DNA from 4 places in the Pseudoalteromonas sp. MT33b genome. Region 3 is predicted to be linked to each of the others. Evidence: predicted binding sites of a transcription regulator. Region 3 holds the regulator's gene; each other region holds the start of a gene.
The links. Region 3 encodes LexA, which represses DNA repair genes until DNA is damaged. Its sites were predicted from a motif close to TACTGTATNNNNATACAGTA; they were not measured.

Region 1 (8,073 bases), 1.2 Mb from region 3:
GATTTCTATCGCCATATCTTTAAATGAGCCATTGAGGGTGCCAATCTCATCTTTATTTGCGTACGGAAACTCTGTTTGCAATTGCCCTTTGCCAAAGCTGACAACGGCATTAACTAACGAGTGGATACGGCGCAGAACAAGCTGGTAAAGCGCTTGATGTAACAACAGTGCGACTAAGATGGCATATAAAATAAACAGTCCAAAAAACTTAACTTTTAACTCTTCTAAGGCAGACAACGCCGAAGAACGCTTTTTATAAATACCAATGTACCAGTTAAGGCCTTCTACTTTACGAATATTGATAATGTGTGTTTCGCCGCCTTGCACAAATGAATTTGCAGATTCAGGTAATTTAGAACGAATAGTCTCTGAGACGAGCGTTTGTAAATCCGCATTAACAAAGTCTTTTGTCAGTAGTTTTTTACCTTCGCGGCCATATTCTTCTAATGTCGATTTATCTAAATCGGGATGCGCAAGTAACTGTCCTTTTGCATCAAACACAAATAAATGTTGCTCGCGATCACCAATTGGTAATTGAGCAAGTAAGGTTTCTAGCGCAATATCACTGCCTGTGACACCAAAAAATTCATTATTGTGGTAAACCGGTACCAATACACTCACCACCCATTTATGCCAAATGGTGTCGTAGTAAACTTTTGACCACACTGCTTCTCGGCTTGGGTTTAATGCTTCTTGTGCGTAGTTAAATGTTTCGCCTTTTGTAAAATCAAACTCAGCAGGTACATTGAGTGCCCAGTTTGGCGGCGCGATACGTATAAAGTTATCTTTACTGACTAAATAAAAATTAAAGAAATCTTGAATAAGTGTCGGTGACACTATTTTCCATAATGACTCGGAATCGTTAATCAGCCTTTTATAAAAAGCGGAATAGTTATCTTGAGGAATAAAAGCGGCGGAGAGTCCATCTGCAGACGTACTGCGTATGCTGCCATCAACAGCAAATTTAATATCGGCATTGTGATTACTTTGCAAGTGAGACTCGTTAAGTAATAACTGGCTAGTAACGACATTATTCGCTTGTTCAGCAATATTTGTTTTTGTTTTTATCAAGCCGTTAAATTGACGACTTAAGCGTTCACTCGAATGCTTTAAAAGTTCGTGTTCTTCAAAAACGAGCTGTTTTTCTTCTGATTTAAGCATTAATGCCGCTGCACAAATACCCGCAATTAAGCAAATTGCAGAAATCAGCAGCGATAGCTTCATACTTAACGAATTCACACCAAAACGAGATGGCGGGCGTCGATACACCACAGGACTACCTTATTAATAATTGTTATTATTTATTATCCAAAAACAAATATACCAGATTCATTTTTAGATTTATAAATTTTTTATGAAGATTGATGAATTTTCATAACTAATCCATGTGTTTTGCAAATTCCTTCGATATGCTGTTGACTTTATAAACGACACTTCTTACATTAACTGGATGAAACACATTATTTCTCGCACTTATTTTTCGTTTTTTAGCTTCTTTAGATAGAGGAGGCTTAACTGTTTGCGAGATAAATTCACCGAATAGCTAAAGCCTCCCTCTTGGGAGGCTTTTTTGTTTGTGCACTGTTTTGGAATGAGGAAACCAACATGAGCAACGATGCATTAAATGCGTTACGACACGATATCAATGAAATAGATTCCGATTTATTAGTATTACTCGCAAAACGACGACGTATTAGTCACAGTGTTGTTGAATATAAAATTGCCAACAATAAACCCATTCGCGATGAAGCCCGCGAACAAGCATTGCTTGAAAAGCTAATAAGCTATGGAAAGTCGCTGGGGTTAGACGCCTACTACATCAATAATGTGTTCCAGACTATTTTGGAAGACTCCGTATTAAATCAACAGGCCATGTTACAAAAAAGCCTGAACCCAGATGCAATGAGCGAAACGCATCGTGTGGCATATTTAGGTGGTCAGGGCTCATACAGCCAATTAGCATGCCATAAATACTTTAGCCGCCGCCCGGGTAAAGTCATAGAAATAGGCTGCTCGAGCTTTGAGCAAATCACGGGGAAAGTTGAAAATGGCCAAGCCGACTTTGGCTTGTTGCCGATTGAAAACACAAGTTCGGGCAGTATCAATGAAGTCTTTGATTTATTACAACACGCCCAAGTTTCTATTGTAGGTGAAGTTACTCACAGTGTTGAGCATTGTTTACTTGCAATACCGGGCACTGAGCTTTCACACATCAATAAAATATATGCGCATCCACAACCTTTCGCACAGTGCAGTCGTTTTGTGCAAGGGCTCGGTGATATCCAACATGAAACCTGTGATTCGACATTTCACGCGCTACAATCCGCAGTTGAGAACCCGAATAGTGCGGCCATTGGCTCTGCTCAGGCGGGTAAAAATGTTGGCCTAGAGGTTGTTAAGTCTGGACTTGCAAACCAAAGTGAAAACCACAGCCGCTTTATTGTTGTTGCACGTAAACCATTGCAAGTCTCTAAACAAATCCCCACTAAAACAAGTTTGATTATGGCAACTAAACAGCAAGCAGGTTCGCTTGCAGATGCCTTGATGATATTTAAACACCATCAAATTAACCTTGTAAAACTAGAGTCTCGACCAGTGCCAGGAAATCCATGGGAAGAAGTGTTTTACGTTGATTTAGAAGCAAACCTAGATGATGCACATGTAAAACAAGCGCTAGAAGAGCTTAAAGAGCATACCCAATACACTCGCGTACTGGGTTGTTATCAAAGTGAATCTCTACAAGCTGTGAGTGTTTAACCTTCATTCATACACATATAGTAAAGGAGCCGTTGGCTCCTTTACTATTTATCTGCGTTGTTTTTACGAATATTCATCGCAGGCACTTGCACCCTGCGCAGTCCCTAAGCATAATCTTGAAAACAATTAGAAATGAGATTTTTCATGAGTTGGTTAGCTGAGTTAGCAAACAAAAGAACCCCTTGGGTATTATTAGCCTTAACGGCACTCGCATTTGAAATAACAGCCCTGTTTTTTCAATATAGTATGGGTCTAGAACCCTGTATTATGTGCATATACCAACGCACAGCGATGCTTGGTCTCTTAGCCGCGGGTATCATTGGAGCAATAAACCCACACGCTGTAACCTGCCGATTAATCGCCTTTGCAACGTGGGGAGTCTCTGCCATTTGGGGCTACTTTATCGCAAAAGAGCACATTGCTATGCAAAACAACACAGATCCATTTGCATTTAGCTGTGCGTTTGAGCCAAATTTCCCTAGTTTCATGCCCCTACATGAATGGATCCCGCACTTTTTCGCAGCAACAGGAGACTGTGGCAATATTGATTGGCAATTTGCGTCAATGAGTATGCCCGCATGGATGGAAGTCATCTTTGCCGCATATTCAATTGTTTTTGTCGGGGTTTTAGCAAGCCGCTTACTAGTCAAAAAGTCACTGTAATGATTTACTTTTTTAGCAGTCAAATTCCTGAATTAAAGACCTTTAAAGTAAGGCAGCGTCAGCAGATAATAGCAATTGCACTGAGCCACTTAAGCCCAATGCATAAAATCGTTTTATCTGTGTGCAAACTGGCATTTTTAGCGCCCTTGTTTCTAGGCCTTGCCTACTTTGAAGGTTGGATGCTTTTACCTTGGTTATTATTAGCGGGATTAAGCTACCCATTAATCACAACGCCGGTTGAAAATATGTTCGCTCAACCTCACCTGCGAAAAGCGATACAAGAGTTTAAACAGGGCGAATAGACGCCCTGTTTAAATTACTATTTAGTTAAAGCGAAATTTTTCCTTCTATTTTAGCGAACAATTTATCACCAATCCCCTTAACCTCTTTCAGTTGCTTAACTGATTTAAATGGGCCTTGATTCTTACGATGCTCAACAATGGCTTGAGCCTTCGATTTACCAATGCCAGGTAACTGAGAAAGTTGCTCTACAGTGGCTTTATTGATACTCACTTTTTGAATTTTTGTTTGCACTGACTCAGCTGGTTTTTCAGCGAGTGCCTGAGTCGCCGGCAGTAATGCAAGACTTGCTGCAAATAGTAAACTTGATAAAAACTTCATTGTTTCCTCCATGATGTCCTTACGTGGACTGTTAAATAGTCTCGTCACCGAACACTAATTCCATTACATTCGTCACTAATTTGGTGACAAACTAAATAAAGTCAATTTATGCCTTTTTGTCAAATTAATGTCATAAAAAATACACACACGCAGCTTGCAAATTCGGCCCCAAACGATTACTGTATATAAAAACAGTAATCAAAGTAGCGATTACACGCTGCAAATGCCACGCTTGAATGCAGGAGAAATCATGGCTGTTGTTGTTAAATATGTTGTAGAAAGAAACGGAGTCGAGCGCATGACGTTTACTACCAAAAAAGAAGCTGATGCGTACGATAAAATGCTCGACATCGCTGAGTCGTTAGAGCTCATGCTTGAGAAGGTAGATGTACCATTAAGTGAGCAACAAATTGAATCTCTAGCCCTTGAAATAGCAAAAGAAAAAGACCAATTTATGGCTGTACTAAAAGGCGCTAAAGAACTGCCTAGCAAACCGAAAAAAGCCAAATCAGCAGACACAGATAAAGTCGCTGATATAAAAGAAAAAGCAGCCAGTTAATATCCCTTACTTTAGCAGCGGATATTATTCATCAAAGTAACCGGTCACTCTTAAAGTAGAGTTAAAAAAATTAACACAAAAAAGGGCAACTTATGTTGCCCTTTTTAATTACATTCTAAAGAATGACACTTAGCGTCCTAAAGTGACGATTCAACTTCATCAAATAATTGTGTAATTTCTTGTTTTGGCTCTGATGTGTTCAAGCTAACGACCACAATGGCAATACTTGATAAGATAAAGCCCGGTACAATTTCATAAATAATGGCACTTAACTTTTCACCATCAATCGTAATCGGTGCATAAATCCAAAACAGCACTGTCGCAGCGCCCACAACCATACCCGCTATTGCCCCTTGTAGGTTCATTCGTCTCCAATAAAGGCTAAGCAACACTAACGGTCCAAATGCAGCACCAAACCCTGCCCATGCATTGCTCACTAAATCTAATATAGAGTTATCACGGTCATAAGCTAAGTAGATAGCAAAAACGGCAACCAACATCACACTAACACGACCAATTAATACCAACTCTTTTTGAGACGCGTCGCGATTCAGGTAAATTTTATAAAAATCCTCAGTCAAAGAGCTCGAACACACTAATAACTGCGAAGAAATAGTACTCATAATCGCTGCTAAAATTGCAGCTAGGAGAAAACCTGCGATCAGTGGGTGGAAAATGAGTTCAGATAAAACTAAGAAAATTGTTTCCTTATCGTCAATTGGCATTTGGTTTTCAAGCATATAAGCCGCACCGAATAAACCAGTAAATACAGCGCCAATTGCAGACAATGTCATCCAAGACATACCAATACGACGCATGGTAGGCATATCTTTAACTGAGCGCACTGACATAAAGCGAACAATAATATGTGGCTGACCAAAATAGCCTAAGCCCCAAGCCATTGCCGAAATAATCGCAATTGTCGAGCCACCTGCAAACCAATCCATCATGTTAAGTGCATGAATTTCTGTTTCTTTGGGTGAGCTTAATAAGAGGTCATAGCGAGCATTAGCCAAGGTGTCCATGAAAGGCTGATCAAGCATTGTAAAAGTCGCAATAGGCACAGCTAATAACGAAATAAACATAATACAGCCTTGCACAAAGTCCGTTAAACTTACTGCAAGAAATCCACCAAACAAGGTATACACAACCACAACACCCGTGGTGATATAGAGCCCCATTTCGTAGCTCATATTAAATGAGTTTTCGAATAATTTACCACCGGCAACAACACCTGATGAGGTATAAAGAGTAAAGAAGACAATGATCACAATGGCAGAAATAACGCGAAGAATATTCTTATTATCATCGAATCGATTAGCGAAGTAGTCTGGGATAGTAATCGAGTCATTCGCCTTTTCGGTATACACACGTAATCGCGGCGCTACGAGGAAATAGTTTGCCCAAGCACCTAATACGAGCCCTATTGCAATCCAAACTTTACTTAAACCAAATAAATACATTGCACCTGGCAGACCCATTAACAGCCAACCACTCATGTCAGACGCACCTGCCGATAACGCAGCTACACTGGGTGATAAATTACGCCCACCTAGCATATAACCCGATACATCGTCAGTTGATTGCTTATAGGCATAAAGCCCTATTCCCAACATAACAATGAAGTACAATGCTAACGAAATTATCATTCCTGTTTCCAAATCAGCCTCCAAAAATTAATCAATGTAGGCTTCTAATCCAAATAATGACTCGCAAGTTACTTAGTTTTAAGACATTATTGGGATAAAAGCCAGTATCACACACGACTATATCATGCTTGTGCCCCACAACTCCAATTAAGCCGATGAGCTGTATAATTTACAATAACAACGGTTTGCTAACAATTTTTCTGATATTTAATTCAAGTTATAGAATTTAAGCACAATTTATCTTAGTCTTAAGGTCTTGAACAAGAGAATAAAATTACGTTTCCCGCATAAAATTTATTTAACTAATGCTATTTTAAGCTCAATGCAATATATTGCGGGAAGGAAATGAATTAACAGATGTGGACTTGCTTCAATTATGTATTTTTACGCTGCGCGCCAACCGATTTTAGATAAGGAAAAGAAACTCATAGGCTACGAGCTCCTCTTTCGGGATGGTGTAGATAATGTGTTTCCAGACATCGATGGCGATGAAGCAACTTCACGGCTTATTGAAGGGAGCCAGTTTAATTTCGGCTTAGAAGATTTAACCGACAATAAACCCGCTTTTATTAACTTTACTTTAGACACCTTACAAAAAGGCTATCCGCTGTTATTAGGTAAAGACCACGTTGTTGTCGAAATCCTTGAAACAATTCAACCGGGAAAACGCCTGCTTGCTTTAGTCAAAGATTTAAAAGAAAAAGGCTATACACTTGCCCTTGATGACTATATTCATCAACCTGTTTGGCGTCATTTTTATCCGTTTATCGATATTATTAAAATCGACTTTTTAAGCTCCGAGGCCGAGTCAATTAAAGAGGTAATTGAGGCAATAAAGCCTTTCCCTCATATAAAATTACTTGCTGAGAAAGTAGAAACCCACGAAAAATATCAACTTGCTCTCGACCTAGGGTTTAGTTATTTCCAAGGTTTCTTTTTTTCAAAACCTGAAATGGTACAAAGTAAAACGCTGCCTCCGTCAGAGATGGCACTTGCTGAGCTTTTATACGAAACATCGAGTGTTGATCTAAACCTTAAGAAAATCACTGAAGTCTTTGAGCGTGATGTTAATTTATCTTATAAATTATTACGTTACTCAAATTCAGCCGCGTTTAAACGCCGTGCAGAAATAAGCACTATTAAACAAGCACTTATTGTATTGGGAAGTGAAGAAATTAAACGCTTCTTATCGCTACTTTTTGCTGCACAAGTGGCTGCTGATAAGCCTGCAGAGCTTATTCGATTATCACTCACTCGTGCTCGATTTGCAGAGTTATTGGCAATCAGTCACGGAAAATTCCGTGATACAGGAATGGCATTTTTAACCGGTATGATGTCCTTAATGGACGCTATTTTAGATGAAGAGATGTCTAGCGTAATGAATAAGTTGCCGTTGGCAAACGACATTAAAGTTGCGCTTCTTAAAGACGAAGGCCTTTTAGCCAGTTATTTACGCTTGGTAAAACAATATGAGCAAGCTAATTGGCAAAACGCCAATGAAATACAGCAAGCACTTGGTCTGAAGCCTGAAGAAGTTCCCGATGCATACCATGACGCTGTTAACTGGGCGAATGAACAAATGGCTGTGTTTGGCGACTAATACCACCCCGCTTCATCTCCATAAAAAATGCCAGCATTCATGCTGGCATTTTTTATAGGATACTTTTTAAAGATTTTCTAAGAAGTCTTCATCAAAGTCATCAGGCTCTTTTTCGATGGGGGGATTGCCATCGTGAAGCTCATAGAGCTGGCGCTGAAAATAGACATCTTTTACGAAGATATACGGATCGAGCGACTCATTTAATAAACTTTCTTGGTTTATCA
Region 2 (8,073 bases), 1.6 Mb from region 3:
GCTAAATCAATAATATGCAATGAAAAATATGCAGCAAAAATAGCGGTAGCAATCGAAAGGACAACTAAACTAGGATTGTACACCCCACTTATGATTAAGCTTGGATTTTGATCGGTAATAAAAAATTTCGCGAGCATAATAATTCGTTCAGACTGCAAGTAATGTCAGTCTAATACAATTTGCGCTAGATTTAGAGAAAAAAGATATGACAGACTAAGTAGGATTTATTTCATTAGCTATATTTAATTAGAAAATACTTAAGTGTGAGATTACCCATGCGCAGGACTGAGCAGACACTCGTCGAGCAAATGCAAATAAATGATGTTGAAATTCAGCATAGAATGAATTTATTAGGGCTCTCTTCACAATGCTTAGCATCACTCATTAACTATAAACCACTTATCGAGTCGGCGATTGAGAAAATGGTTGATGAGTTCTATAAAAAGCAAACAGAAGTCGATGAAATTTCATTACTTATTGGAGATGCTGACACACTGACACGTTTAAGAGATGCACAAAGACAATACATTATAGATTTATTTTGTGGCTGTTATGAAAATGATTACGTTAATAATCGGCTACGTATTGGCATGGTACATAAGCGAATTGGGGTAGAGCCCAAACTTTATTTATCGGCGGTATGTACCCTTAAAGAGCTCATTTTTGATGTGTTAAGAAACACCATAAAAGACCATGCAGAGCTAAATCAAACATTAACCATTATTGATAAGCTTATTTATTTTGATACAACATTAGTGTTTGATACGTACATTGCGAGTCTTGTTGGCGAAATAGAAAATGCGAAACGAAGAACAGAAGTGTATGCGAAAGGGCTTGAAGAGAAAGTGGCGCAGCGTACACATGAACTTGAAAAACTTGCCAAACTAGACCCCCTCACAAATTTGTATAATCGCCGAGAAATGCAAGAGTTGTTTCAGCGAGAATTAGCAAGAGCGCGCCGTCAGAAGCTACCTTTGACTATTGTATATTTTGATTTAGACAACTTTAAATCAGTGAATGACACACAAGGGCATTTGAAAGGTGACGAGGTATTAAAATTCATCGGGAAATATCTTAAAAAGAATACAAGAGAAATAGACATTGCCTGTCGTTATGGGGGAGATGAATTTTGCCTGATCATGCCAGATTGCGACGTAGAAAACACCATTGCGATATGTAATAAGCTGATCGTTGCTTTTGAAGCAAAATACCCCCCGTTACATTTGAGTTTTGGCATTATTTCAGCGCCTTTAGACAGCACCGTCGGTGCTGAGGAGCTTATAAATCGTGCTGATCGGAAAATGTACGAGGCTAAAAAGCATCAAGGTTCTCACATAATCCATTAACGTGTCATACGCTTTACAAACACCACCACAAACAGCGCTAGCGAAAAGCTGCCACAAAATGCTTCAATCGCAGCTATGAGCCTTGATAATCCAATGGGGGTAATATCGCCATAGCCTAGCGTTGTAAAAGTAACAACGCTAAAGTAAATGCTGTTTAAAAGTGCTGATACGTTATCATCGAACGAATTATCAAAACTAAATCTAAGCAATGAATCTTGATAGCTGACACCAAATAAAAAGTAACATATTGCGCAACAAACGATAAGAGACAGACTAAAGCGAATGACATTTTCAGGTTTTTCACCATAACCACATAACATGTCAATAAAGCTGGAAGTAATTTGTTTCGTTGATCCTTTCGGGTACTGTGCGTGGCGCATTCTTAATTCTTTATAGGTAAAGTTACCCGCGAGCTCGAAAAGCCCTTGGTCTTCAGACGCTTTACGTAAATTTCTGTATATTTCTTCGGATTGTTCAAATAAGTCGCGTGCAGTCGAGTATTGCCTATTTCGACGAGCTTTAAACGCCTCGGCTTCTTGCAGTAATTGTTCGCCTAAATCGATATTATCAATGCGGCTATCACTGAGTTTAACCCCAAGTAGGTTGGTATTTCGTAAATCGCAGTAGTGTAAGCTGGCGCTATGAAGGTTCGCTTTCATTAAGGATGTATTGGCAATTTTATTGTTGAAAAGATGTGCCCCCGACAAATTGGCTCGATAAAAATTGCAGTAAGAAAGATCATAACCTTCTTCATCATCTTTCTTTATTAAATTTAGACCCACTAAATTTGCACGTTGTAATTGCAGACCCTGAAGTAACCCGCCCTTTTTCGCATATCGTTCAAGTTTTTGAGTCAGCTCTAAGCCTGATTTATCAAATTTATTGTCATGCCAAAAGCAATACCCAGAACCCATATCGGTTTCTTGACACGTGTTACCTGTTGGTGAAATGTAGCTACAACACGGTTTATCAGGCATAAGAATAAAAACTTATTTATGAGTCATCTTTATAGATTAGCAGGTATTTTACGGGGTAAAATATAATACAAAGATTTTATTAATTACATTGGCTTATTTTGTTTGAGTACACGTTAAAACGCAGTAAACGTAGAAAAACTGTCGCGATTAAAGTCGCCGAGCAGCAGTTGACTGTGTATGCACCTCACTTTGTCCCGCGTAAAGATATTGAAGCGTGGTTAAAAACAAAGCAGCATTGGGTTGCAGAGCAAGTTACTAAACAATCATTACACGCTGAGCAGTGTCAATTTCCCATTAAAAATTCGCAAATCAAGCTATTTGATCAGGTAATTCCCCTTGTATTTAAGCAAGAAAATTGCAGCCAATGGTATCAAGACACTGATACTCATGAATTAACCCTTGCTATTTCACCGCGCGTTAAACTCACAGACGCAAAGTATCTTGCATTGATGGAAGAGTTTTTACATGACAAGTTAGAAACCTACCTTGAGATGCGTATACAAAACTACTGTATTCAAATGAGAGAAGCGTTACCAACACGTCTTAAAATTCAACATTACAAGCGGCGATGGGGCAGTTGTAATCGCCAAAGAGAGTTAACCTTTAATTTGCACTTAGCCAGTGCGCCCCTATGGGTTATTGATTATGTTGTTGTTCATGAACTTGCGCATTTAAAGCATATGGATCACAGTGCGGCATTTTGGCAACGGGTGAGTGAGTTTTATCCCGAACATAAAAAAGCAAGCAATTGGCTGAAAGTGAATGGTCCATTTTTACGCTGGCTCTAATACTAATCCGCAAAAATACTTAATCATTTTGAGTGATTAAACCAGTCGCTACCTGCGTTAAAAATGTCTGATTTACGACTGCATGGATGCAGGAGGTAGAGCAATGCAGGAGCAATTGCCGAGAACAACTAAATAACTAAATAACTAAATTTTTGCCTTGTTATCAACGCGGTTTTATTGCCTCAAAATAGACCACTTAATTAAGCGTAATGGTATAACAAAAGGATAATTCAATTGAAATAGCTGTATTTTTAGTTTAACGATTTAGGAAAAGAGAAGTAAATAATAAGATGAAAAATAGAATAGTGAATTAGCAGAGAAGGAAAGTGGTGGAGGGAGCTGGATTCGAACCAGCGAAGGCTGAGCCGTCAGATTTACAGTCTGATCCCTTTGGCCGCTCGGGAACCCCTCCACACTAATTTTTATTGCATTTGGCCCCACTTAACTGAGCGTAGAAAAGTGGTGGAGGGAGCTGGATTCGAACCAGCGAAGGCTGAGCCGTCAGATTTACAGTCTGATCCCTTTGGCCGCTCGGGAACCCCTCCAATGCAACGGCGCTGATAATAGCAAACTGGCTCTTTAAGTAAAGAAAAAAACTAAAGAAAAATAGATTAATGCCGATAACTGGTTAATCTTGAAACTATTCGGCCAAAGTCTATGCAAATTGATGGTTTGTTGCTCAACGAGAGTCAACTTGATAATCGTCTTAACAAAAGTGTTCATGAACACCGCCAAGGTGAGTTTGCCTTATTATTGGCGATGCTGTCTCATGATGCGCTTGATTTTAGCCAGTTTCATTTACCGAAAACAGAATTAACCGATACTCAGAGTTCAGAACACGTACTCAGAAATGAGTTAGGGGCAGGCCCAAAACAACCATTAGCGCCTGAACAATATGATATGTTAATCGGGCAGAATAATGGGCTGCGACTTTTACAAGGTGGCTTGTCAGATATTCGCCTACGTAATTGTCTCAGTCCTGAGCCGCTTGCTATCCGCGATGATAAAAATCATGTGCCGTTAGAAGTTATCGATAACTGTGAGCCAGCAGTCAGAAAACGCTATTACGATAAAAACGCACCCACAGAGCGTATGCAAATGGATGCAGCTGCGTTTTATGACAGCTTAACGGACGAGGCGATTCATCAGCCTTTGCAATTGGCAACTGCTTAATTAATTGAAATTGTCATACTCGCCTTGTACGCTACACTTACAAAGATAGGTAAATTGGTGCAAATCAGTAAAAAGTACAGCTAATTTTTTATGTGCTTGTTATAATGCGCCCAAATGGCTTTATGCCATTATCATTGAACCAAGTTATTAGGACTATAATGAAGAAAACATTCACGCTTAACCATGAGAAAATTAAATACCCTCGCATGGTTGATGCAGCTAAGCACGAAGTGAAGAAGTATTTAAAACGTGAGCGTAATAAAACTCTCCCAGAAGATGCCGATTACTGGGCATTTGATTGTAAATTTGGAGAGTCAGCTGACGACGCGAAAGTCGTTCATGTGGCGGAAATTAATAAATGCATTAGCGATATTGAAGCAAAAGGGCTTACATCGTTTTATGTCGAGATTCTAGCGCGTCCAGCACAACGCCAGTTACAAGAATTTGACGAAGAATAGTCGTTATAATTCATAGAATTTAAGAATGGGCCTTGAGGCCCATTTTTATTGTCTGAAATACAATGACATTATTTTGTGTTGATTTATATCACATGCCCACCACGCAACGGCTTTCCCTACAATGGCTAGTCAAGGTTTAGATTGGCTATATAAAAAGTGAATAGCCGTGATTTAAATTGCGTGACACTTTTTATATTTTTTGCCGCTACCGCAAGGGCATTCATCATTACGGCCAATTTTAATATCAGCAACGGGCGTTATTTCACCATCAAGGTAACGCCATAGTCCATTTTCTTTAATAAAACGCGATTTCTCGTGTAACTCACAATACAAGTTTTGGTAAAAGTAATTTGCTTTAAATTCTACAAAACCTTCTTGCTCGTTATATTCAGTATCTAAAACGCTTAGCTTGGTAAAACGACAGCTATTAGCAAAATCTTTGATTTCGCTAACAGGGTTAGCGGTTTGTTGGCTTTGTGCGTATGTTGTAAAGACATATTTTGCATCTTTTAAGGCATAAGCACTAAAGCGAGAACGCATAAGTTGTTCCGGCGTTTGCGCTTGGCTATCGCCTGTGTGCAAAGGTTGGCAGCAAAGCGAGTAATCTTGTTTGCTGCCACAAGGACAAAGGGAGTGTGTGAGTGATGTCATAACAACTTACCTAAAACAATAAATTGCTATTTTAGCAAGCCTATTGTGGCTGCGGTACTAAATTGTTTAATGGGTTGCTTTTGGTGAAGCAGTAAAACTTTGCAGATGCATGTTCTAAATTAAGAGTCATAGAATCTAGTTGATTGTTGCTGACAATATCTGTCCAGGTGATCACTGCGGCAAAGTTACCGTTGTGCAGCGCCGAACTTAACACATATTCAAGATTCACAAGGTGCTTTTGTCTGATCACTAACAGTTTACTGGTGTCGATTGAACATGAATCGAGTAATGCTTTACTTGGCACATGATCAGGTGCAATTAACAATGTCCACGCACTTTGACTGTTATAGTGATGTAATACCTTTAATAGCTCAAATGTTGCTGAAATTTCGTCTTCAATTTGAATTAAATTAACCGACGCTTTGTCGTTATCTTGTTGATAGCTTTTAACGGTTCTTAAGGTAATTGGCTGTAACATAACTTTCACTCACTGGTTGTTTATACAGTATGTGTATACAGTAGTTTATACAGTGTTTTTGCGCAAGTGTTTTTTTGCTATTTTTTTAACCAATTATTCAGCTTTTAATAATTTTAAAAAATTAAATCTTTAAAAACAATTGGTTATTTTGTTTCTTTGCAGTGTGATATTTTGTGAAAAATGGATGAAATAATATATATAGTGTTTTATATCGAAGTTTATACAGTAGTTTGTATGCAGGATATTTGAGGTTTATACAGGTGTTTTGATAAAGAAGCCGGTGTACACCGGCTTCTAAAATTTAGTTTTTCAAGTACGTATTTAAAAACTCAAGGTACGCGTTTGATGCTTTGATACGGTTTTCTTTTTTAGTAAAACCATGACCTTCGTCATCGAACAACACGTATTCTACGGGGACACCATTCGCTTTTACTGCGGCAACAAGCTCATCACTTTCAACTTGCAATACACGAGGGTCGTTTGCACCTTGAATAACCATCAGTGGTTTCGTAATGTTTTTAGCATGGAAGAGGGGAGATATCGCTCGATGGCGTTCGCCATCAGTTGCAGGGTCACCCATTTCATCGTACAGCGCTTTTTTAAAGCTTTCCCACCAAGGTGGTATAGAGTTTAATGTTCTTACCCAGTTAGTTACACCAAAAATATTAATACCCACTTTAAATTCTTCAGGCTCGAAAGCCAGCGCCGCTGCCGTCATAAAGCCACCGTAACTGCCACCCATAATGCCAATTTTATCAGCATCAACCCAGTCTAAGCTCTGTAAGTGTTTTTTCCCGTAGACAATATCTTGCAAATCGTCTGTGCCATGCTTTTTATCATCTAAATGGAAAAAAGTTTTACCATAGCCAGAGCTACCGCGATTGTTTACAGCAAATATAGCATAGCCATGATTAACTAAATGCTGCTGCATTGCGCTGTAACCTGTGCGGCTCTGGCCGCCCGGACCCCCATGCACCCACACTAGAGCAGGCACTTTATTATTACTATTAGCCTGTTTGGGCTTATATAAAACGCCAGGGATTTCTAAACCGTCAAAGCTTTTAAAACGCACAATCGTGCTTTCAACGAGATCATTTTGATCAATTGCATCGCTTAAAGTATGGGTCAGTTTTTTTGCTTTCGTTTCGCCTAATTGCCAAACAAATAAGTTACTTGGCGAGGTATCTGAATTTAGGTAAAACGCCATGCTCTTTTCATCAGCTGAAAAGCTTACACCACGTAAATTGCCCTGGGGCAAGGCAGGCATATCGATTTGTTTATTGGTTTTTGTGTCAATGATTGTCACTTTAGTACTGGCATCAGCATTAACCCCACTTACTTGGTAACGCCCTGATTTTGAGAAGTAAATAAAGCTGACATCCCAGTCATCTTTTAGGGCGGGGCTGTGCTCACCTGTCGTTAAGTCATAGCGCCAAACCTGTGAAAATTCACCTTTTGCATCGGTCGAGTAATACAGAGACTTGCTGTCTTTTGAGAATGTTTCAGGGCCATATTGCGCTTCATTATCATGACGAGTGATTAGCTCAGGTTTGAGCGTTTTTTTCATTGTATCGAGAATGAACACATCACTGTCTTTATTAGAGTTATTTTTTGATAAGGCAATAAAGCGGCCATCAGGGCTAATCGCCCCGACATCTAGACCAAGAGTATTTTGATAAACAGGTGTTATTTCATAGCGTGAACTGTCTACGCGATATAAATCCATAAACTTAGGATCGCGTTGATTACTCGTTATAAAAAAGTGTTTGCCATCGTCTGTAAAGCCCGCAAAGCTGGCACGAGTTTCATCGCCAGGAGTCAGGTCTTTGACAGTGCCGTCTGTCTCACGTACATAAATATGATAGCGCTCGTTCCCGCCTGAGTCCTTGGTAAATAATACGCGCTCATCATTTGGAAAATAGCGAACAGCATAGGTGCTGTCTTCAAAGTTTGTTAAACGTGTTTTTTTCGCTGTTTTAATATCAATTTCATAGAGGCTATAGATGCCGCTTTCATCACTGCTAACAAGGATTTTGTCACCTTTAGGTGAAAAGCTGCTGCCCATAATTGAAGTGGTATCAAAAAATGTTTCAGCGTCATACTGTTTAATAGTGTGTTCTTGTTGCTGACTAATTTCGCTGGTGGTCGTTTGGTTTGATTGTGAACATCCTGCTAATGCAAGGCTTAATGCACACGCAATGG
Region 3 (8,073 bases):
GCTATCAACCAATTATGTGAACTTATAGAGTCGTGCTCACGCAATGCATTAAAGCAATGGTTGTCTTGCTCAAAGCGTACTTTCGATATTGGGTTTGAGTCGGGTGACTCACCTAAATGTTTTAATCAAGCCCTGCACGCAGACACCTTATTACGTATTTCAGCGATTGGCGCAGGGCTCGAAATTACTATTTATCCTGTTGAGCGTTAATCACTAACGCTTGACTACCGCTGCGGTCATTCGTGATACGCAGCATAGTTCACCTGCCGCATTCGTTATTTTAATTTCCCATACAGATGTTCGCTTACCTAAGTGCAGTGGCTTTGCCGTGGCTGTTAAGAGGCCTTTTCGAGAGGCTTTAATGTGATTGGCATTTATTTCTTGGCCAACAGCATAATATGCGGTGAAGTCGACCACAAAATTGGCTGCATAACTTGCTACAGTCTCTGCTAAAACAACATTAGCACCACCATGGACCATCCCCATAGGGTTATGATGCTCTGGAATAGCGGGCATAGTGGCCACTAAATAATCGTCGCCGATTTCGGTTATTTCAATGCCCATTGTTTTCATTAATGTGCCTTGCCCAGTAATACCCTGTTCGAGTTCTTTACATAATTCGAGGGTGAATGGTTGATACCAAATGCTCATTGTGTTTCCTTTGCAAACTAACTTCTTAAGTGAAATATCGGTATACAATATGGTATCTATCCCCACCGTTCAATGCTTGTTTTTTATCATGAGAGGAAGGGGAATTTAAATTTGCGATTTTCAGATAACTGTATATACTCACAGTTAAATGTACTGTATGGAAAACCAGTTGTATGCGCCCATTAACAAAACGCCAATCGCAAATTTTAGAACTTATTAAAGTATTTATTAAAGACACTGGTATGCCACCTACGCGTGCTGAAATAGCGCAAACATTGGGATTTAAAAGTGCCAATGCCGCTGAAGAGCATCTAAAAGCACTGGCAAAAAAAGGCATGATTAAAATGAAGCCTGGAGCAAGCCGAGGCATTCAATTAGTCGAAGAAGACGAGCCAGAACAGCTTGGCTTACCACTGATTGGGCGTGTTGCCGCGGGTGAACCTATTTTGGCGCAAGAGCATGTAGAAAGCCATTGTCAGGTTGACCCTGCATTGTTTAAACCCGCTGCAGACTTCTTATTGCGAGTTAACGGCATGAGTATGAAAGACATTGGCATCATGGATGGTGACTTACTGGCAGTACACAAAACGCAAGTTGCAGAAAATGGCCAAGTTGTTGTGGCACGTGTCGATGACGATGTGACTGTAAAGCGCTTAGAAAAAGCAGGACGTAAAGTATTTTTGCATGCTGAAAATGAAGAATTTGCCCCGATTGAAGTGGACTTAGAGCATGAGTCATTTAATATTGAAGGCTTAGCGGTTGGGGTTATTCGCAACGCTGATTGGATGTAGCTTTTTATATTACGCGTTAATCGTTACAAGCAGAGTAATTACTTTATCTGCTTTGCTAAACTTTTTTGAAACAACGCACCAAATTGATTCAATTTGGTGCGTTGTTTGTTTTTGACCGTTTACCTAAGATTTGTTAACCCTTACTTTCTACATAAAGCCTTATACGGCGCAGTTTTCCTTTCTTTTTAAGTTTTTATACTTGCCTTAAGTATTAATTAACGCGCTGATTATAGTTGTTATTTTTGCACCAAAATAAACATTTATTACCACAAAAACTTGCTTATTGCTCATTTTTTAACTAATTGGTTAAGTACATTGTATTAACACCTATTTACGAAAAAGACACACAACAAATGTGTAAGGGGGTTAAACAATGAGTGTGTCGTTCACTGCGTCGTGATGATACACAGACCCAAGCTGTTTGTAGATGACACATCAACCATCGATTGGTTTGGGTATTTAAACAATAAAAAAAACGAATGGGCACCAGCTGTAACGCCTTTTCGCTTTGCGTCTTGCAATAGCATTAAAAGGAGCTGTCACATGGGTAAACTGCGTTACACCTTGTGGCTTATATTGGTAGCACTTCCGCAACTTGCTTTGGCAAATAGCCAATTCAATATGCGTAAAGGTGTCACTGATATAAGTAATAATGTTTATGAATTACATATGACGATATTTATTATCTGTTGTGTGATTGGCATCATCGTATTTGCGGTGATGTTTTGGGCTTTGATACATCATCGTAAGTCTAAAGGGGCAAAGCCTGCCCAATTCCATGAAAGCACGAAGGTCGAGATACTTTGGACTGCTATTCCATTTGTGATCTTAATCGCTATGGCAATCCCTGCCACCAAAACGCTTATTGCCATGGAAGATGCTTCAAAAGCAGATATTACAATCAAAGTAACAGGGTCGCAGTGGAAGTGGCACTATGAATACATGGGAGAAGATATTGCTTTCTATTCGATTTTAGCGACACCGAAAGATCAAATAGATAATCAAGCCGAAAAAACAGAGCACTACCTACTCGAAGTCGACAAACCTCTGGTGTTACCAATCAACAAAAAAGTACGTTTTTTAATGACCTCTGATGATGTAATACATTCTTGGTGGGTTCCTGATTTTGCCGTGAAAAAAGATGCCAATCCCGGCTTTATTAATGAAGCATGGACACGCATTAACGAGCCCGGTATGTACCGTGGTCAATGCGCAGAGTTATGTGGTAAAGACCATGGTTTTATGCCGGTGGTTGTTGAGGCATTGCCAGAAGATGAGTTTGCGACTTGGCTTGCAGACGCAAAACAAGCGAAAGAACAAGCCGCTGCTGCAGATGCCGCATTACTTGATCAAACTCTTTCGAAAGATGAATTAGTTGTTTTAGGCGAACAAGTCTATATGGCCAGCTGCGCAGCCTGCCATCAGCCCACTGGCATGGGATTGCCGGGTGTATTTCCAGCCTTAAAAGGCAGCCCAATCGTGTTGGGCGATGTGAACGATCATATTGATATTGTTTTACATGGTAAGCCAGGTACAGCGATGCAAGCGTTTGATAAACAGCTTTCAATAAAACAACTTGCAGCAGTCATCACTTATAAACGCAATGCGTGGGGTAACAATACCGGTGATGTCATTCAACCGAGTCAGATTCAAGCAGCAATTGATGCAGCAGCGGAGGCGAACTAATGAGTAACGTTATTAATGAGCAAGCCACTGAGCATGCGCATCACGACCACCATCATCCAGCGAAAGGTTTCAAGCGTTGGTTATATACAACCAACCATAAAGACATAGGTAGTTTGTACCTGATCTTCTCGTTGACGATGTTTTTAATTGGCGGCGCCATGGCTATGGTGATCCGTGCTGAATTATTCCAACCTGGTTTACAATTGGTTGATCCTCACTTTTTTAACCAAATGACCACAGTACATGGGTTGATCATGGTATTTGGGGCTGTGATGCCCGCCTTTACAGGGCTTGCAAACTGGATGGTACCTATGATGATAGGTGCGCCAGATATGGCCTTACCACGAATGAACAACTGGAGCTTTTGGATTTTACCTTTTGCCTTCCTTATTTTATTGGCATCGCTGCTTATGCCCGGTGGTGGTCCCGCTTTTGGTTGGACGTTCTATGCACCGCTTTCAACGACTTACAGTAACGATAATACCGCGCTGTTTGTGTTTGCAGTGCATATTATGGGTATTAGCTCAATTATGGGCGCTATCAATGTCATTGTGACAATTGTAAACCTTAGAGCGCCGGGTATGACATGGATGAAACTGCCTCTATTTGTATGGACGTGGCTGATCACGGCTTTCTTACTGATTGCTGTTATGCCCGTGCTGGCAGGTGCCGTGACAATGGTATTGACCGATAAGTACTTTGCGACCAGCTTTTTTGATGCTGCTGGTGGCGGAGATCCGGTGATGTTCCAGCATATTTTCTGGTTCTTTGGTCACCCTGAAGTCTACATTATGATCTTACCGGCGTTCGGTATTATCTCAACGATTGTGCCGACCTTTTCGCGCAAAAAATTATTCGGCTATGCGTCCATGGTGTATGCAACCTCATCAATAGCACTCTTAAGCTTTATTGTTTGGGCACACCACATGTTTACGACAGGTATGCCGGTTGCTGGCGAATTGTTCTTTATGTACGCGACGATGCTGATTTCGGTGCCAACTGGGGTAAAAGTGTTTAACTGGGTGGCAACAATGTGGCGAGGCTCTATTAGCTTTGAAATACCCATGATGTTTGCAATCGCCTTTATTGTGTTATTTACGTTAGGTGGTTTTTCGGGGCTTATGCTTGCTATTACACCGGCCGATTTTCAGTATCATGACACCTACTTTGTGGTTGCCCACTTCCATTATGTATTAGTTACAGGTGCTGTGTTCTCCATTATGGCTGGGGCCTATTATTGGCTGCCGAAGTGGACGGGCAATATGTATAACGAGACCTTGGCTAAATGGCACTTTTGGTTATCGCTTGTTAGCGTTAACGTGCTGTTTTTCCCAATGCACTTTGTGGGGCTTGCAGGTATGCCCCGCCGTATTCCAGATTACGCACTTCAATTTGCTGATTTCAATGCCATCATCAGTATCGGTGGGTTTGCGTTTGGTTTATCGCAACTGCTGTTTGTTTTAGTGGTCTTTAAGTGTGCCAGAGGCGGCGAAAAAGCCCCCGCTAAAGTATGGGATGGCGCTGAAGGATTAGAGTGGGAAGTTGACTCACCAGCACCGTATCACACCTTTGAGACGCCACCGGAGATTAAGTAATGAATCACGCACCTTTGCTTAAAAAGCTGTTGTTAGCATGTTTAGCTATGTTTGCATTTGCCTTCGCATTGGTGCCGCTTTATGACGTGTTTTGTGATGTTACGGGCCTCAATGGTAAACCCTCACTTGAACAAGCCAAAGTCAGTGAGCATGTAAATACTGAACGTCAGGTTGATGTGAGTTTTACAACTCATGCGCAAAGTGGCGCCCCATTCAAAGTGGAGTCTGAGCAGTACAGCGTCGCTGTGCAGCCAGGCGCCATGCGAGAAGTTAAGTTTAGTGCTAAAAATACCAGTAATACTGACAAGGTAATGCAAGCTATCCCAAGTGTTTCACCCGGTAAAGCAGCAAAGTATCTACATAAAATTGCTTGTTTTTGTTTTGATCAACAGCCGTTAAAAGCAGGAGAAGAAGTGGAATTCACTTTACTGTTTTATGTTGATACTGAACTACCCTATGACGTGGAAGAGCTAACATTGTCGTACACCGTGTTTGATATTAGCGGGCAAGTTGTGGCCAAGAACGATTAAGCCGCCAAGCTAATTGCTAATTAGGAGCAAACAAAATGAATCAAAATTACGAAAAATATTATGTGCCAGCCGAGAGTCCTTGGCCAATTGTTGGGGCTGTCGCAATGTTTTTAATTGCAGTAGGCGCAGGCCTCACTGTAATGCAAGTAAACGGCGAAGGAAACAGTGGTCAGTTCGTCTTATATCTTGGTATTGCGATCCTCATATATATGGTTTTTAGTTGGTTTAAAAACGTGATTGAAGAGTCGCACAAAGGGTTATATTCAGCACAAATGGATCGCTCATTCAGACAAGGTATGAGTTGGTTTATTTTTTCTGAAGTGATGTTTTTTATGGCGTTCTTTGGGGCATTATTTTACGCCCGCATGATCTCGGTACCTTGGTTAGGTGGTGCGGGGAATAATGCCATGACCAACGAGGTACTTTGGCCTTCATTTGAGGCCGTATGGCCATTGTTGACAACCCCTGCGGGAGAGACAACACAAGCAATGGGTTGGCAAGGCTTACCGCTGATTAATACCCTTATTCTATTAACTTCATCGGTCACTATCCACTTTGCGCATGTTGCCATAGAAAACAATAAGCGGGGGGCACTCAAAACGTTCTTATCACTCACTGTGTTGCTTGGTGTGGTGTTTTTGGCTCTGCAAGTTTATGAGTATATGCATGCATACCAAGACTTGGGTCTAACCCTTGATGCGGGAGTGTATGGCAATACCTTCTTTTTGCTGACCGGCTTTCACGGCATGCATGTGACCTTAGGGACGATTATTTTATTTGTGGTACTGCTGCGAATTTTTAAAGGTCACTTTACCAGTGAAAAGCATTTTGCCTTTCAAGCTGCGGCTTGGTACTGGCACTTTGTTGATGTGGTGTGGTTGTGTTTATTTGTATTTGTGTACGTGCTGTAGCGTTATGAATTGGCGATGGGTTAGTGTGAATAAAGCCCAGTTTTAATGCCGCAATAATGATGATCAGTACCATGGCAGAGAAAAACACTCGTCGACCTAAATAGTGAGACATAGGTCGCGAGTGTTGCTTAGTAGACATCATCACAAATAGCGCCCGAAACAGATTAAACACTATATATAACAATAACAGTGTAATGATGATTTTTATCATTTTAGGTTTCCTAGATGCAGTTGATTTTAAGGCGTAAACAAAAGCTTAGCTCAATTATTGCAATTTGCGTTGTGTCACTTGCGGTGCTGGTGTGTTTACGGCTGAGTGTGTGGCAGTATCAACGTGGTGAGCAAAAACAACAGCAATTAAGCCAGCTTGAGCAGTCAGAACAGCAAGGTGTAATGGACTGGCAGGCATTTCAATTATTACCTAATCAGGTTGATAAAACAGGTTTAAAGCTGACTTTGAATGGGCTCATCAATACGCAGCGTTATTGGCTGTTAGATAATCAGATTTACCAAGGACAAGTAGGATACGACCTACTTGCTGCTGTAAAAATTAATGATGATATAGCGCCTGTCATTGTTAATTTCGGCTGGTTGAAGGCACCGGTTGATCGTAGTCAACTCCCCACCGTAAATTGGCCTCAACCTTCACACATATCTACCACAGTGCAACTCAAACAAGGTCAGCTGCAAGGCTTTACGCTAGCAGATGAAATTGGCGCTGAAGCTGGCTGGCCTAAGCGTATTCAAGCAATTGATTTAGACATTTTTAGTCGTCAACTAGCGCAACCTCTGCAACCGTTTTTAGCCTACCGCCTTGCAGCTGATGACATAGCGACTCCTCATTACGAAAGTGTGGTGATGGGGCCAGACAAGCATTATGCCTACGCTGTGCAGTGGCTGCTCATTGGTGCGGCCTGTGTTGTTATAGCTTATTTTGCGATGAGAAGGAGACGTAATGAAAGTTAATCCACTTAGTTTATTTGCTCTATGTTGCTTTGTGCCACTGGCGTTAGCGTATACAGCATTGAAACTTGATTGGCTGCCCAGCGGTTCAAGTAATTACGGGGAGCTGTTAGAAACAGAAGTAAAGCTTGCAAATTGGCAGCAGGGCGATCCGAAACCATGGACGATTGCGCTTAACTACCCAAAAAGCTGTTACTCGGTTTGTGAAGCCCAGTTAGCTAGCTTAGACAACCTTCATATTGCCTTGGGTAAGAATCAGCAAAAGGTTGATGTTGCCGTTCTTACAAATCAGCAAGATATAGCCACTAGTTGGCGACAATTAGATGAAAACTCAGCGCTTAAAGCGGGAGATTTATATTTGGTCGATCATATGGGCTTGGTGGTACTGCACTATCCTTACACTGATGAGCCAGAACAAAACAGATTAATTCAAAAAGGGTTACTGAAAGATCTAAAAAAACTACTTAATTATGCGCGTTCAAGTTAAAGCTCAGTAAGGATGCAAAAGATGTATAAAAATTATAAATATTTAGTCTTAATTACGTGTTTTATGTCGGTGTTAGTCGTTGGACTGGGGGCTTATACACGGCTCAGTGATGCAGGTTTAGGCTGCCCGGACTGGCCCGGTTGCTATGGGTTTTTAACGGTGCCAAAGCACGAAACAGCATTACTACATGTTGAACAAAACTACCCAGATATGATGTTTGAAGCGGCAAAAGCGTGGAAAGAAATGATCCATCGTTATTTTGCCGGTGCGCTTGGGTTATTTATTTTGGCTTTGTTTGCTTTGGCTTGGTTAAAACGCCAATACCCAACTACCCCAGTTAAGTTAACGTTACTGCTCCTTTTATTAGTGGTATTTCAAGCCGCGCTAGGTATGTGGACCGTTACCATGAACTTACAACCTTTAGTGGTGATGGGGCATTTGCTTGGGGGGTTCAGTATT
Region 4 (8,073 bases), 1.3 Mb from region 3:
CATTTTTAGTGAATATAACAGAAGCTGAGCTTGAACCTATCACGTCGTTTTTAGCAGAGCGTGACATGCCTACGTCAGATTTTTACCCGATTGTTCGTGGTCGTGTTAATGCCGTTAATGGTGAGCTGGTGGCTCGCGAGGTATCATTAGAAGACAATGAGAAAAAAGATGAAGAAGCACGTTCAGGTATTGGCCGCGAGTTAAATCTTACATGGCGCGCTGAGCTACCCAAGCAAAATGAGTTAATTGACGGTACATGGTTTACCGAGAGCTCAGTGGCAGAGGCGTCATTAGAAGAGTCAATGTTAGCGCGTTTAGATGTAGAGTTGGGCGATACACTCACCTTTTTAATTGGCGCTCAGTCATTTGATGCCAAAATTACCAGTGTACGTAAAGTAAATTGGAACACCTTAAAACCGAATTTCTTTATTATTTTGAGCCCCGATGTGCTGCAAAGTTTCCCTGCGACGTACATTTCATCGGTGCGTGTAAATAAAGATCAAAAGCGAGAGTTTAGTGAGTTATTACGTCAATACCCAACGGTGAATGCGATTGATGTTGAAAGCTTTATTAAGCAAATACGCTCAACAATAGAGCAAGTATCGTTAGCGATTGGCTTTGTACTCGCGATTGTTGTTGCGTGTGGTGCTTTAGTGCTTATTTCGCAAGTGCAAGCCAGCCTAGGTGAGCGTATGCAAGAAATTGTTATTTTGCGTACACTGGGCGCTAAAGGGCGATTAATTAAAAACGCGACCTTGTATGAATTTTTATTATTAGGCTTTACGGCCGGTTTAGTCGCGGCTGTTGTCAGTGATGTTGCTTTGTTAATTGTACAAAAACAAATGTTCGAATTAGCAGGTAAGTTGCATCCACATATTTGGTTAATAGGCCCCGCAGCAGGTGGGTTATTTGTTGCGTGTTTAGGGTATTTAATGATAGCGCGTACCATGCGAAAAAATACTCAAGGTTTACTGCGGTCGCTAGGATAAAGACAATGTTTAAAAAATGCTCGCAATTGCGGGCATTTTTTATGAACTGCAATTAGTTACTGGTAATTTATACAGTGCTCTGGCATTATTAAATGCAGATGATGATTTTATAGATGGGTCAGTTAGTTGGCGATTATTTTAGGGATTGATCCTGGTTCACGATTAACAGGTTATGGGGTAATAGCCCACCAAGGTACTAAATTTACTTATTTAGGGAGTGGCTGTATAAAGCTTGCTGATCACGACTTTCCTATACGCTTAAAAATGATTTATCAAGGTGTTAGCCAGTTAATTGAACAGTTTTCGCCTGATAATTTTGCCATTGAAAAAGTGTTCATGGCACATAATCCTGACTCAGCACTCAAACTTGGTCAAGCCCGAGGGGCCGCCATAGTCGGTGCGTCAATGGCAGAGTTGCCCGTATTTGAGTACTCAGCCAGACAAATAAAACAGGCGGTCGTGGGGAATGGTGGTGCCGATAAATCGCAAGTACAGCATATGGTTAAAAATATTCTAAAACTGCCGGGAACCCCGCAAGCCGACGCTGCCGATGCGTTAGCAATTGCCATTTGCCATGCTCACTCAGAACAAAATTTAATTAAACTTGCGGGCAGCGCGAGCAAAACCGTAAGAGGACGATTAAGGAAGTAATATGATAGGTCGATTAAACGGGTTACTTGTTGAAAAGCAGCCACCAGAAATACTTATAGAGGTAAGTGGTGTCGGTTACGAAGTGCAAATGCCAATGACCTGTTTTTATGATTTACCCAATGTGGGTGAACAAGCGGTTATTTATACTCATTTTGTTGTTCGCGAAGACGCACAGTTATTATTTGGTTTTAATAATAAAACTGAGCGTGCTTTATTTAGAGAGCTGTTAAAAGCAAATGGGGTAGGCCCTAAACTTGGCCTTGCCATTTTGTCGGGCATGTCGGCGCAGCAGTTTGTTAGTTGTGTTAACAATGAAGATGCGACAACCTTGGTTAAACTTCCTGGGGTGGGCAAAAAGACTGCAGAGCGCTTGGTACTTGAAATGAAAGACAGGCTAAAAAATTGGGGTAATGACTTATTCACACCATTTAGCGATAATGCCATTATTGAGCCTGCAAGTAATGATACGCTAGTAGCGAATAATGCTGCGGATGATGCTGTTTCAGCACTTGAATCTTTAGGCTATAAACTACCGCAAGCGCAAAAAGCGGTTAAAGCTGTAAATAAACCAGGTATGACAACAGAGGTTCTTATTAAAGAAGCTCTAAAGTCAATGTTGTGAGTACACCATGATTGAAGCAGATCGCTTAATTGATGCGAGTGAACAAAGTAATGAAGACAGTGTCGATCGTGCAATACGTCCAAAACTATTAAACGATTACACAGGCCAGCCGCATGTTAAGCAACAAATGGAAATTTTTATTGAAGCCGCTCGTCATCGTGGTGAGGCGTTAGACCATTTACTCATTTTTGGTCCGCCGGGTTTGGGTAAAACAACACTGGCTAATATTGTAGCGAATGAGCTTAATGTAAACATTAAAACGACTTCAGGGCCGGTTCTTGAAAAAGCGGGCGACTTAGCCGCGCTATTAACTAACCTTGAAGAAGGCGATGTACTGTTTATTGATGAAATTCACCGCTTAAGTCCGCAAGTAGAAGAAATACTTTACCCCGCAATGGAAGATTATCAGCTCGATATTATGATTGGTGAAGGTCCTGCGGCACGATCAATTAAGCTCGATTTACCGCCTTTTACATTAATAGGGGCTACAACGCGTGCTGGCTCGTTAACATCGCCATTACGAGATCGTTTTGGCATTGTGCAACGCTTAGAGTTTTATTCGGTTGAAGATTTATCAAAAATTGTTGCCCGCTCTGCTCGATATTTAGATTTAATCATGTGTGACGAAGGCGCCGTTGAAATTGCTAAACGCTCACGCGGTACACCACGAATAGCAAACAGACTTTTGCGCCGAGTACGAGATTACACGCAAGTTAAATCAGACGGTAAAGTAAATGCCGAAGTCGCTGAACAAGCACTTGATATGATCGATGTTGATAAAAGCGGTTTTGATTACATGGACCGAAAATACCTTCTTGCCATCATTGAAAAGTTTATGGGTGGCCCCGTGGGTCTCGATAATTTAGCGGCTGCCATTGGCGAAGAAAAAGAGACTATTGAAGATGTCATTGAGCCATTTTTAATTCAACAAGGATTTATTCAACGCACGCCCAGAGGGCGACTCGTTTCTGATATTGCCTACCTTCATTTTGGTCTTACCCCAGATAAATAACAAAACCCCGCTTAGCGGGGTTTTTAGTTTTTAGACGTTAGATATTAGAAAGAAAGTAGATACTAGAAGGTAGATACTAGAAGGTAGATACTAGAAGGTAGATACTAGAAGGTAGATACTAGAAGGTAGATACTAGAAGGTAGATACTAGAAGGTAGATACTAGAAGGTAGACCGAGCGGGGGTTACTGTAGCGATTAAATATAAAAAGCTTGCCTAAGGTTAATGTGGATTTATTTTGCACAAACCACAAACCACAAACCACAAACCACAAACCACAAACCACAAACCACAAACCACGATTGATGGTCTCATTTTAACATCTGTAATTCACATGCTGTTAAGTTATCTGTAGGTATTCTCATTGACGTTTGTGCAGGCAAAAAAAAGCCCGCATAAGCATGCGGGCAAACAACAAGTTGAAGGAAGTAATCCAGGGAACTACGGTTTTCTTAAAGAGGTTTTATCCTGTTTAAGTCAACCAAGTGCAATACGAAACTTCATATTGCAAAAAACGGAGCTTAATGAAAAAACTTTCAAAGGTTGCAGCTCGGTATGGGGAAATGATACGCAATGGTGGATTTTTCTTCAAACTAGAAAAATTTAATTTTCAGATAAAAAAAACTAATGTGAGTGAATTGTTGGTTTGTTTTCTTTTTGTTCACTTATTGAGTGTTTTTACTTTAAGTTTATGAATAAAATGATTTTTATAATATTAACAAACATTGTTCAGGATTAGTTTAAGTATTCTGTAGTAGATTTGCAAAACATGTTTTGGGTGTTTATGCGTAAAATATGAATAAACGCTGTATTTTATGAGGTTTTGCTATATTTTTAGTTGCCTAATGGTGGTACTCATTTTTGCAGTGAAAACACAGCAAAAATAAGTTTTTAAAGGATTGTGAGCAAAAAATAGCTAAGCTGAGTGCTTTTCACCGTTATTTGCCGCTATTTCACAGCAAGAGCGTTGTCAGTTCATTATTGACTAGATACACTAGATGTAACTTTTGGCCAAGTTTGTGGTCAATAAATGCAAGTGTAAAAAATATAACAAATTATATAGAAATCTATTTTAGGAGTTTAACGTGGGATCAGGGCTTAACTTTTTAGATCTTATTCTAGAAGCCAGTGTACTTGTCCAATTAGTGATGTTGGCATTAGTGGGTATGTCGGTCATGTCATGGGCAATTATTTTTCAACGTAAAAAAGCGATTTCTGATGCATTAAATGGCGCAAAGCGTTTTGAGCAAAAGTTCTGGTCAGGTGTTGATCTTAGTAAATTATATAATGAAGTGTCTGCCCGCCCAGGCGGAGCTTCGGGCGTTGAAGCTCTTTTTGTTGCCGGTTTTAAAGAATTTGCACGCCACAAAAAAAATACGTTCCAAAGTGCCAGTATCGTTATGGAAGGCACGCATCGTTCAATGCGTGTTGCTTTGTCGCGTGAAGTTGAAAAATTAGAATCTAGTTTATCGTTTTTGGCGACCGTTGGTTCTATTAGTCCTTATATCGGCTTATTTGGTACTGTATGGGGTATCATGAATGCATTTATCGCACTAGGTGAAGTGAAACAAGCTACATTACAAATGGTTGCACCGGGCATTGCCGAAGCACTTATTGCAACTGCAATGGGCTTATTTGCGGCAATTCCAGCCGTTATTGCTTACAACCGTTTTGCAAATAAAGTAGAAAAGCTGGAGGGTAATTATATTAACTTCATGGAAGAGTTCGCCAATATTTTACACCGCCAAGCAGCTACGCAAATAGAGGCAAAAGCGAATGTATCAGCGTAAAAAACGTCGCCCAGTAGGGGAGATAAACGTAGTACCTTACATTGACGTTATGTTGGTACTACTTATTATATTTATGGCAACAGCCCCATTAATTACTCATGGGGTGAAAGTAGATTTGCCAAAAATGGAAGAATCTGATCTTGTCGATACAAAAGATACACCGCCTATCATTGCGTCAATTGACGCTGAAGGTAAGTATTATGTCAGTATCGGCACTGACCCAGAAGCACCGATGGAAGCATTAGACGTCGCTGCTGTGATTAAATTACAGTTGCAAAAAAATCCCGATACTCCGGTTATGATCAAAGGTTCAGGTCGTGTATCTTATCAAGAAGTATTGTTGTTAATGGATTTTCTTAAAAATGCAGGGGTGCCTTCAGTTGGCCTTATGACCGAATCGTTTGAGGGGAATAAAGGCTAGTTATGGGTGCATCAGTAATAAAATCAGTTCTTTTGCACTTGGCAATTGCAGGTTTATTAGTGGCGACAGCCAATTTTCATATGCCAGCACCAAAAGTAATGGAGGTGACTTTAAACCCTGCATTACCTGAGCCTGAAAAAGCGGTGTCAGCTGTCACGGTTGATCAGCAGAAGGTTGAGCAAAAGATTGCCGAGCTAAAAAAGCAAGAAGAAGCTAAAAAGCAAGCAGAAGCAAAACGTATTCGTGATTTAGAGCGTCGTGCTAATGACGCGCGCAAGCAACGTGAAGCTGAAGACCGCCGTCTGAAAAAATTAGAACAGCAGCGTCGTGCGAAAGAGAAAGAAAAAGCCGAAGCTGAAGCTCAAGCAAAGAAAGCGCGTGAAATTCAAGAGAAAGAACGTGCTAAAGCGCAGCAAGCTGAAAAGCAAAAGCAAGAAGCCGAAGCAGCAGCAAAAGCCGCGGCACAGAAGCGTAAAGCCGAAGAAGAAGCATTGAAAAAAGCGGAAGAAGAGCGCAAGCGCAAAGCTGCAGAAGCTGAAGCTGAACGTAAACGCAAAGAGGCTGAAGCAGAGCGTAAGCGTCAGCAGGCATTGCAAGAGCAAATGCTCCAAGAGCAACTGGCTGCAGAACAGGCTGCACGTGATAAAGTGCGTCAGCAGCAGGTTGTTGGCGAAGTTGAGAAATATAAAGCGTTAATTATGGCGCGTATTCAGCAAAACTTCTTAAAAGATGAGAAGATGAAAGGCAAAGAATGTCGCCTTAATATTCGCCTTGGCTTTAATGGTTTGGTGACCCAAGTTAAATCATTGGGTGGAGATACGTTAGTGTGCGAAGCTGCGATGCGCGCAGTGCGTATGGCCGACACGCTACCTGTATCACCAGATCGTGAAGTATTTGAGCAATTAAAAAATATTAATTTAACAATAGCGCCTCAATTTTAAAGGAATGATATGTTTAACCAGATAAAAACAGCATGTTTTATTGTATTACTGGGCTTTCATGGCATTGCCAGTGCTGCATTAGAAATCGTGATCACCGATGGTATCGATGGTGCGCGCCCAATTGCGGTTGTGCCTTTTAAATATCAAGGTGTGGGTCCTATCCCTGAAAAGTTAAGTTCAGTGATTGCTGCCGATTTAATGCGCAGCGGAAAATTTAAGCCGATCGACGTTAATACTATGCCTCAGCTTCCTGCTAAAGATTCAGATGTTGATTACGGCGCGTGGGTTAATAAAGGTGTCGAAGCTGTGTTAGTGGGTGAGGTAGAGCAACAACCTAATGGCCGTTACCGTGTTAAATATGAACTTATTGATGTGATTCGTGGCCAAATTACGGGCGGCGAAACACAATTAATGAGCAACGGTAAATTGGTTAAAAGCCAAGATCATATTTTAGATGCACGTGAAAGTGTTATTGGTGAAAATGGTTTTCGTCGATACGCACACCGTATCAGCGACGTGGTTTACGAAGCTCTTACGGGTGAAAAAGGCGCATTTTTAACAAAAATTGCCTATGTCATTGTGCGTGAAAATGACGCTAAACCTTATCAATTGGTGGTTGCTGATTATGATGGCTTTAATGAGCAAGTGTTGCTTCGCTCTAAAGAGCCGCTTATGTCACCAGCGTGGTCGCCAGATGGGACTAAGTTAGCGTATGTAACGTTTGAAAATCGCCAAAGCCAAATTTACATTCAAGACTTATATACAGGAAAACGCGAACTAATTACCAGTCACCCTGGTATTAATGGTGCGCCTCAGTTTTCTCCTGATGGTAAAAAACTACTGTTAGTGTTATCAAAAGACCGTAATGGCGCAACAGAAGTGTACTTATTAGACCTTGCAACACGCAAAGAAACTCGACTTACAAATCACCGCAGTATAGATACTGAACCATCATGGTTTCCAAATGGTCAAGATATCGTGTTTACCTCTGAAAGGGGTGGTAATGCTCAGATTTATAAGTTAAATTTGCAAACAGGTAGGTCAAAACGAATGACCTTTGATGGTGACATGAACTTAGCAGGTTCGGTTTCACCGGATGGAAAAGAATTAGTGATGGTGAACCGTACAAACGGTCAATACCATCTTGCTAAGAAAGAGCTAGCTACAGGTGCGTTCCAAGTATTAACGAGAACACGCCTAGATGAATCGCCGAGTATTGCACCCAATGGCTCGATGATTATCTACAGCACGCTTCATAATAATAAACAGGTGTTAGCGTTAGTTTCTATGGATGGTCGCTTTAAAGCACGCTTACCTGTGCTAGACGGACAAGTTAAGGCACCGGCTTGGTCGCCTTATTTACAGTAATTTTACTGGTTTACTCAATATAGGAATCAATTCAATGCAACTTAATAAAACTTTAAAAGGCCTGCTAATTGCTGTGCCAGTGATGACTTTAGCAGCATGTAGCTCTTCTTCAGGTGTTGACGAAGGTGCTGCAAACCAAACAAACCAAGGTGCGGTTGAGCAAGCAAACAACAATGATACAGTTGAAGTTGCAACGCTTACTCCAGAGCAACAAGCTGAAGAAGCACTTCGTGAAAAATACGAAGCGTTACGTCAAGAACAAATCATTTACTTTGGTTTTG

Region 1: the regulator LexA is predicted to act here: its motif matches at 4,219-4,238, upstream of H3302_RS04640 (YebG family protein).
Region 2: the regulator LexA is predicted to act here: its motif matches at 5,895-5,914, upstream of H3302_RS06115 (SulA-like leucine-rich domain-containing protein).
Region 4: the regulator LexA is predicted to act here: its motif matches at 1,047-1,066, upstream of ruvC (crossover junction endodeoxyribonuclease RuvC).

Annotation. Positions count from the first base shown of each region.
Region 1 is NZ_CP059831.1:998,531-1,006,603, reverse strand. It holds gene H3302_RS04665 (EAL domain-containing protein) at 1-1,272, opposite strand, end outside; gene H3302_RS04660 (chorismate mutase) at 1,606-2,757, shown strand; gene dsbB (disulfide bond formation protein DsbB) at 2,902-3,420, shown strand; gene H3302_RS04650 (DUF6170 family protein) at 3,420-3,722, shown strand; gene H3302_RS04645 (helix-hairpin-helix domain-containing protein) at 3,748-4,041, opposite strand; gene H3302_RS04640 (YebG family protein) at 4,292-4,600, shown strand; gene putP (sodium/proline symporter PutP) at 4,738-6,249, opposite strand; gene H3302_RS04630 (EAL and HDOD domain-containing protein) at 6,626-7,849, shown strand; gene H3302_RS04625 (VacJ family lipoprotein) at 7,916-8,073, opposite strand, start outside.
Region 2 is NZ_CP059831.1:1,320,026-1,328,098, forward strand. It holds gene H3302_RS06070 (PAS domain S-box protein) at 1-137, opposite strand, end outside; gene H3302_RS06075 (GGDEF domain-containing protein) at 276-1,346, shown strand; gene H3302_RS06080 (ion channel) at 1,343-2,323, opposite strand; gene H3302_RS06085 (M48 family metallopeptidase) at 2,422-3,111, shown strand; tRNA gene H3302_RS06090 (tRNA-Tyr) at 3,439-3,523, opposite strand; tRNA gene H3302_RS06095 (tRNA-Tyr) at 3,572-3,656, opposite strand; gene H3302_RS06100 (VC2046/SO_2500 family protein) at 3,769-4,284, shown strand; gene H3302_RS06105 (DUF6172 family protein) at 4,443-4,742, shown strand; gene H3302_RS06110 (YchJ family protein) at 4,914-5,393, opposite strand; gene H3302_RS06115 (SulA-like leucine-rich domain-containing protein) at 5,434-5,871, opposite strand; gene H3302_RS06120 (S9 family peptidase) at 6,173-8,073, opposite strand, start outside.
Region 3 is NZ_CP059831.1:3,341,334-3,349,406, reverse strand. It holds gene H3302_RS15115 (hypothetical protein) at 1-210, shown strand, start outside; gene H3302_RS15110 (PaaI family thioesterase) at 214-651, opposite strand; gene lexA (transcriptional repressor LexA) at 825-1,442, shown strand; gene coxB (cytochrome c oxidase subunit II) at 1,986-3,128, shown strand; gene ctaD (cytochrome c oxidase subunit I) at 3,128-4,723, shown strand; gene H3302_RS15090 (cytochrome c oxidase assembly protein) at 4,723-5,253, shown strand; gene H3302_RS15085 (cytochrome c oxidase subunit 3) at 5,289-6,164, shown strand; gene H3302_RS15080 (DUF2909 domain-containing protein) at 6,064-6,375, opposite strand; gene H3302_RS15075 (SURF1 family protein) at 6,390-7,130, shown strand; gene H3302_RS15070 (transmembrane cytochrome oxidase associated protein) at 7,120-7,614, shown strand; gene H3302_RS15065 (heme A synthase) at 7,636-8,073, shown strand, end outside.
Region 4 is NZ_CP059831.1:2,027,853-2,035,925, reverse strand. It holds gene H3302_RS09320 (ABC transporter permease) at 1-989, shown strand, start outside; gene ruvC (crossover junction endodeoxyribonuclease RuvC) at 1,116-1,640, shown strand; gene ruvA (Holliday junction branch migration protein RuvA) at 1,642-2,262, shown strand; gene ruvB (Holliday junction branch migration DNA helicase RuvB) at 2,270-3,274, shown strand; gene H3302_RS09300 (hypothetical protein) at 3,637-3,879, shown strand; gene tolQ (protein TolQ) at 4,358-5,062, shown strand; gene tolR (protein TolR) at 5,049-5,483, shown strand; gene tolA (cell envelope integrity protein TolA) at 5,486-6,424, shown strand; gene tolB (Tol-Pal system beta propeller repeat protein TolB) at 6,434-7,792, shown strand; gene pal (peptidoglycan-associated lipoprotein Pal) at 7,827-8,073, shown strand, end outside.